2 regions of the Rossellomorea sp. y25 genome follow, and region 1 is predicted to be linked to the other one. Evidence: a T-box and tRNA genes for the amino acid it is inferred to sense, from the RefSeq annotation. Region 1 holds a T-box; the other holds one or more tRNA genes.

Evidence for each region. The T-box of region 1 lies ahead of trpS (tryptophan--tRNA ligase). A T-box ahead of a tRNA ligase gene usually reads a tRNA of that ligase, here a tRNA-Trp.
Region 2: it encodes a tRNA-Trp, which carries the amino acid that the T-box ahead of trpS (tryptophan--tRNA ligase) is inferred to sense. The anticodon was not compared.

Annotation. Positions count from the first base shown of each region.
Region 1 covers NZ_CP145886.1:1,649,261-1,652,647, forward strand. Annotated here, with positions in the region: gene AAEM60_RS08225 (YjbA family protein) at 1-624, shown strand, start outside; gene trpS (tryptophan--tRNA ligase) at 751-1,749, opposite strand; T-box leader at 1,801-2,032, opposite strand; gene AAEM60_RS08235 (DUF3899 domain-containing protein) at 2,076-2,459, opposite strand; gene AAEM60_RS08240 (peptide ABC transporter substrate-binding protein) at 2,969-3,387, shown strand, end outside.
Region 2 covers NZ_CP145886.1:1,373,576-1,376,962, reverse strand. Annotated here, with positions in the region: tRNA gene AAEM60_RS06845 (tRNA-Gly) at 604-677, opposite strand; tRNA gene AAEM60_RS06840 (tRNA-Leu) at 681-764, opposite strand; tRNA gene AAEM60_RS06835 (tRNA-Cys) at 773-846, opposite strand; tRNA gene AAEM60_RS06830 (tRNA-Gly) at 854-928, opposite strand; tRNA gene AAEM60_RS06825 (tRNA-Gln) at 933-1,004, opposite strand; tRNA gene AAEM60_RS06820 (tRNA-His) at 1,044-1,119, opposite strand; tRNA gene AAEM60_RS06815 (tRNA-Trp) at 1,131-1,204, opposite strand; tRNA gene AAEM60_RS06810 (tRNA-Tyr) at 1,285-1,368, opposite strand; tRNA gene AAEM60_RS06805 (tRNA-Thr) at 1,388-1,463, opposite strand; tRNA gene AAEM60_RS06800 (tRNA-Phe) at 1,477-1,552, opposite strand; tRNA gene AAEM60_RS06795 (tRNA-Asp) at 1,570-1,646, opposite strand; tRNA gene AAEM60_RS06790 (tRNA-Met) at 1,781-1,854, opposite strand; tRNA gene AAEM60_RS06785 (tRNA-Val) at 1,930-2,005, opposite strand; tRNA gene AAEM60_RS06780 (tRNA-Glu) at 2,046-2,120, opposite strand; tRNA gene AAEM60_RS06775 (tRNA-Ser) at 2,140-2,231, opposite strand; tRNA gene AAEM60_RS06770 (tRNA-Asn) at 2,238-2,312, opposite strand; rRNA gene rrf (5S ribosomal RNA) at 2,320-2,436, opposite strand; rRNA gene AAEM60_RS06760 (23S ribosomal RNA) at 2,735-3,387, opposite strand, start outside.

The DNA.
Region 1 (3,387 bases):
AAAGTGGACACTGTTCTGTTTCATTACATCGAGAATGATTTATCAGAGTTACCTCAACAACTGCTCAATAATGTCTATCAAAAAGCATACTTGCGAAAAAACCATGAACGAATTCAATTGGATTATTGCTTCATTGTCACAGATGGAACAGGGATACTTGCCGTGGATACAATCGGGTATACCGTTCCAATCAGAAAAAGCAGGCTCATTCCAAGGCAGGAACAACTCGTCTATGAAATGGTAGAAAATCATGAAACGATGCAGTACGTCATTCAGCCTGAAGGAAAGAGAGAGGATTCATACCACATTCTCTCGCCGAGTCCCTATATGATGAGTGGTCTGACAAGAAAAGAAAGACAGTTGAAGCAATTATTATTTATGGCGCTGGATCAGCTTCACAGCTCAAATAACACGGCAGAAATACGATACTGGTACACGGAATGGGCTCCACAGCGATATCGGTCCATTCAAGAGATGGACTTTGAAGAAATTTGGCAAATGTTATACGAAGAAACACAGTATGGCTGGTCGGACAAGCATCTGACTCTCTGCGAGAACTTAATAAAAGGACAACCTTTTTTTGAAAAACTATGGGAAGTGGAGAATCGTCCTAAGGTAAATTAATTGGTGAACGAAAACCTTGAGTCCGTGATGGGCTTGGGGTTTTTTGTTTGGGTAGGGGGAAAAGGTGGTTATGTGAATGTCCATAAAAAAGCCAAGAGCCTAATTTGCAGGCTCTTGGCACCATCACTATTTTCTTTTTCTCTCTTTACGCCCGAGTCCCATGGCCTTTTCCATCTTCTTCAGCATTTTGTTTGCAGCGAAGTTAGCCTTTTCTGCCCCGCGATCAAGGATATCATCAAGCTCGTCAGAATCAATCAATTCATAGTAGCGGTCCTGTACCGGCTTAATGGCCTTGATTACGACTTGAGCCAGGTCAGCTTTGAAGTCTCCATAGCCCTTACCTTCATACTTTTGTTCAAGTTCTTCTATTGAACTGCCTTCAAGAATCGAATAGATAGAAAGGAGGTTTGATACTCCTGGTTTGTTTTCTTTATCGTATTTCACGATTCCATCTGAATCCGTTACAGCACTTTTGATTTTCTTTTCAATCATCTTCGGATCGTCGAGGAGCGTGATAAATGATTTCTGATTTGCATCGGACTTACTCATCTTCTTCAATGGGTCCTGTAGGGACATGACACGAGCCCCAACTTTAGGAATCCGGACTTCCGGAACCGTAAAGATGTTGTTGTATTTATTATTGAAACGCTCAGCAAGATTTCTCGTTAATTCCAGATGCTGCTTCTGATCGTCTCCAACTGGGACTAAGTCTGTTCCATACAGAAGAATATCAGCTGCCATTAATGGGGGATAGGTTAATAATCCTGCAGAAACTGCTTCTTTACCATGTGATTTATCTTTGAATTGTGTCATTCTTTCAAGTTCACCAATATACGTCACACATTGCAGGATCCATCCTGCCTGTGCGTGGGCCGGAACTTCCGATTGAATGAATAGTGTTGATTTATCCGGGTCGATGCCACAAGCAATATAGAGTGCAGCGAGACTGCGGATATTCTTGCGAAGCTCCATTTTATCCTGTGCTACCGTGATTGCATGCTGATCCACTACACAGAAATAACAATTGTATTCCTCCTGCAGCTCAGTGAACTGCTTCATTGCCCCGATGTAATTCCCAAGCGTAATCGTACCACTCGGTTGAATACCACTAAAGATTGTCTTCATCTAACTTCCTCCTCAAAATAAACAAAATAAAAACCCATCCGTCCTATAGAAGATAGGGACGAATGGGATCATTTCCGCGGTGCCACCCTAAGTACTCAAATGAGTCAGCTTAGTCCATGTGAACATGGAACCTCTTTAACGTGAGGTTGATCCGTTATATGCTACTCTATTTCACAAATAAAGCTCAGAAGTCCATTCCCTCTCCATGAATACTTGTTTTCACCAACCACAAGCTCTCTATAATTCAATAATGAAAGGTACTACTCTTCATCAACGCTTATACTCTCATTCATATACATTTATTATATAAAATAAATGTTCGTAATTCAAGTGTACACGAGATAGGACAAAGTGATCGAAAGTACGAGCGAAATAGTACCGACTATAAGAAATGATCGCGTAATGGAATAAGAGCGCTGCATTCCGTATTCTTCATGAGCATCCTTCGTTTCATCCAGTGTATCAAACTGGGAGATGTATTTTCCTTGTTTCGTACTGTTTCTGAATCTCTTAAGAGCATACAAGATTCCGTTGAAAAAACCTTTTTGAAAAATATAAAGGAGGGCTCCTATGGCAACATACGTAATTCCGATAATGAACAAACTGTCTATTATAGAAAGAAGGAGGTTTTTCCCCTGTAGAATAGCAGTCGCAAAGACGATGATGAAAAACAGCAGTGTAGGTATGTAGAAAAAATTTATTCGTTTCATAGTACTCCTTAATTTGTTTTTTATAAAAGTATACATGAAGGGTAAAGAAGAATTCAATCATCGTTCATATATATTCAGTTCAGCATGCAATGTGTGGTAAAAGAGACAGAAATCCTTATAGTGCGTATACATTTGAAACTCCTAACTCCACATAAATCCTTGAAGAGAATAGAGTATAAATTCTATTTTTTATATTTAGTCTGTAAATCTTATAATTATAATAGAAGTAGAGGGGGCGTTGGGGAATGATCCTCCACAATACAATTGAAATTGCCGTAATTAAAATTTACGTTTGTAACAATTGTAATGGGACAAACTCTCTAAAATGAACAGTTAAAACCCTTATACATCAAGGTTTTAACAACAATATACCTATTAATCTGATAATTTTGCAAAAAAACTGTTAAATTCATATTGCAATAATTTCTCTATCATGTATAATAAGTAACAAATCTTCTGAAAATTAGAAGATAAATAAATATGAGATTTACGAGGAGGTCAATTTCAAGATGAAGAAAAAGTTTTCATTCTTGCTAGTTCTTCTTCTGGCTCTAAGTACTTTCTTAGCTGCATGTGGCGGCGACAAGAAAACTGAGGGCAACGAAGGAGCATCTGGTGAAGGCGGCGAGTCTGCTGAAAAGAAAGAACAGGTACTTAACTTACTAGAGAGTTCTGAGATCCCATCAATGGACTCTACTCTAGCAACTGACGCTGTTTCATTTAAAGTAATGAACAACGTATTTGAAGGTCTTTACCGTTTAGGTGAAAATGATGAGGCTGTACTTGGTATGGCTGCTGAAGAACCTCAAATCAGTGAAGATGGTAAAACTTACACGTTCAAACTTCGTGATGCTAAATGGTCTAACGGAGATGCAGTTACTGCTAACGACTTCGTTTACGCTTGGCAAAAAGCTTTAAACCCTGATAC
Region 2 (3,387 bases), 280 kb from region 1:
CTCAATTGACAAAGAAGGTGCAAAATTTTGACTAGATGGGTTTGGGATGGGTTGGTGATGGGTAAATGAAAAGGTTGGGTTTCTTTGGCTTGATAAGGTGAACGTAGGGTACAATGCGATTTTGAAAATAAAATGCTGGAATTGAAAATAAATGTGGTGAATTTGAAAATAAAATTGGAAAGTCGATAATAAATGTAGCAAAGTCGATAATAAAATCGAAAGGTCGATAATATATCTGCCAAACTCGATAATAAATCCGAAAAGTCGATAATATATCTGCTAAACTCGATAATAAATTATCAAGTGCCTATAAATCTAGCAGTTATATAGTTATAGAGAGTCGCTTTTTTATGTAAAATTATCATTTTCACTCTAAAATAGTCTTTTTTCAACTCCATTCCTGTACAAAATGCTACTAATACTATCTATAATATTGAAAAACTTCGAATCTCCCCCCTTATCCTACTAAAATAAAGCTGTTACTCATTGATCCACACTAAAATCTACTCATTTATTACATTCTTCCACATTTACCTCCTAAATTTCAGTCTCAGAACAATAAAAAAAGACTTCCTCTAATGAGAAAGTCTATCATATGTAAATTGGAGCGGGTGAAGGGAATCGAACCCTCATCATCAGCTTGGAAGGCTGAGGTTTTACCACTAAACTACACCCGCGAATGGTACCGGTGGCCGGGGTCGAACCGGCACTCCAGAGGAACACGATTTTGAGTCGTGCGCGTCTGCCAATTCCGCCACACCGGCATTACATTTGGAGGCGGCAACCGGATTTGAACCGGTGATCAGGGTTTTGCAGACCCATGCCTTACCACTTGGCTATGCCGCCTTAATATTGGAGCGGAAGACGGGATTCGAACCCGCGACCCCCACCTTGGCAAGGTGGTGTTCTACCACTGAACTACTTCCGCACTACTGGGCTAGCTGGATTCGAACCAACGCATGTCGCAGTCAAAGTGCGATGCCTTACCGCTTGGCTATAGCCCACTGATAGTATATGTCACGGAAATGAAAATGTGACTTTTATGGGGCGACTGATGGGAATCGAACCCACGAATGCCTGAACCACAATCAGGTGCGTTAACCACTTCGCCACAATCGCCATGATAAAATTGGCAGGGGTAGTAGGAATCGAACCCACACCAAAGGTTTTGGAGACCTTCGTTCTACCTTTAAACTATACCCCTATGAAATATAATTGGTTTCCAATGAATCTTCCTGCTATTAGCTGGGGTTCAATACTCCGCTTACGCTAGGAAAAAAATCTTGGTGGAGGGGGGCAGATTCGAACTGCCGAACCCGAAGGAGCGGATTTACAGTCCGCCGCGTTTAGCCACTTCGCTACCCCTCCAAATAGTAAATCACTCGGTTGGTGCCGGCAAGAGGACTTGAACCCCCAACCTACTGATTACAAGTCAGTTGCTCTACCAGTTGAGCTACACCGGCATCAAGTAATAAATGGTGGCTCAGGACGGAATCGAACCGCCGACACATGGATTTTCAGTCCATTGCTCTACCAACTGAGCTACTGAGCCATTATGCAAAATAAATATGGCGGTCCGGACGGGACTCGAACCCGCGACCTCCTGCGTGACAGGCAGGCATTCTAACCAACTGAACTACCGGACCAAAAATTTTCGCGCCTGCAAATTTTTTTACCATGAGTTGCGCCAGCAAAATAACTTTCATTACCTCGCAATAGCGAAAATAACTATCCATGCGTGACTCATTAAGGATTATACTATCCAAAGTCAAAAATGGTATTGCGGGGACAGGATTTGAACCTGCGACCTTCGGGTTATGAGCCCGACGAGCTACCGAACTGCTCCACCCCGCGACGATATGATTTGTTAAGTTAAACTTATAAATTAAGGATGATTATTCAACTCAGCTTATGCTTCGTGAAAAATCATGGTGGAGGATGACGGGATCGAACCGCCGACCCTCTGCTTGTAAGGCAGATGCTCTCCCAGCTGAGCTAATCCTCCATTATATTCATTGTTTTATTTCATTTTTGGAAAAAAGTGTTGGTGACCCATACGGGATTCGAACCCGTGTTACCGCCGTGAAAGGGCGGTGTCTTAACCGCTTGACCAATGGGCCTTAATAAGAAGAAGTGTTATGGCGGAGAGCAAGGGATTTGAACCCTTGAGACAGCGTTAACCGTCTACACGATTTCCAATCGTGCTCCTTCGGCCACTCGGACAGCTCTCCATATAATGGCTCCGCAGGCAAGATTCGAACTTGCGACCGATCGGTTAACAGCCGATAGCTCTACCACTGAGCTACTGCGGAACGATATGCCTGGCGACGTCCTACTCTCACAGGGGGAGATCCCCCAACTACCATCGGCGCTGAAGAGCTTAACTTCCGTGTTCGGCATGGGAACGGGTGTGACCTCTTCGCCATTGTCACCAGACAATTCCTTGTCACTTTTTTAAGGACAAGTATTATTATATCGCGTAGATATATTTTTTCAAGGCTTTTTTTATATTTTCTTATAAAATTTATTCCCTGAAAACTAGATAAAGAATTGATGTCAAGAAAGCCGAATACCGACCAATTGTGCATCTACTTCTTCAAGTAGATACCATTCCAGCTCCGGCGGCTAGAGACTCGAGGTCATTTCAGTTCAATCAGCTGAGGGTAAAAGGCACCCTCTTCTGATTGCCCAAAAATGCTTGTCGTTTCTGGTCAAGCCGCCTCCGCTTTATAGTGTGGTTAAGTCCTCGATCGATTAGTATCAGTCAACTCCACATGTCGCCATGCTTCCATCTCTGACCTATCTACCTAGTCATCTTCTAGGGATCTTACTCACTTACGTGATGGGAAATCTCATCTCGAGGGGGGCTTCATGCTTAGATGCTTTCAGCACTTATCCCTTCCGCACATAGCTACCCAGCGATGCCTTTGGCAAGACAACTGGTACACCAGCGGTGCGTCCATCCCGGTCCTCTCGTACTAAGGACAGCTCCTCTCAAATTTCCTGCGCCCACGACGGATAGGGACCGAACTGTCTCACGACGTTCTGAACCCAGCTCGCGTACCGCTTTAATGGGCGAACAGCCCAACCCTTGGGACCGACTACAGCCCCAGGATGCGATGAGCCGACATCGAGGTGCCAAACCTCCCCGTCGATGTGGACTCTTGGGGGAGATAAGCCTGTTATCCCCGGGGTAGCTTTTATCCGTTGAGCGATGGCCCTTCCATGCGGAACCACCGGATCACTAAGCCCGACTTTCGTCCCTGCTCGACTTGTAGGTCTCGCAGTCAAGCTCCCTTGTGCCTTTACACTCTGCGAATGATTTCCAACCATTCTGAGGGAACCTTTGGGCGCCTCCGTTACTCTTTAGGAGGCGACCGCCCCAGT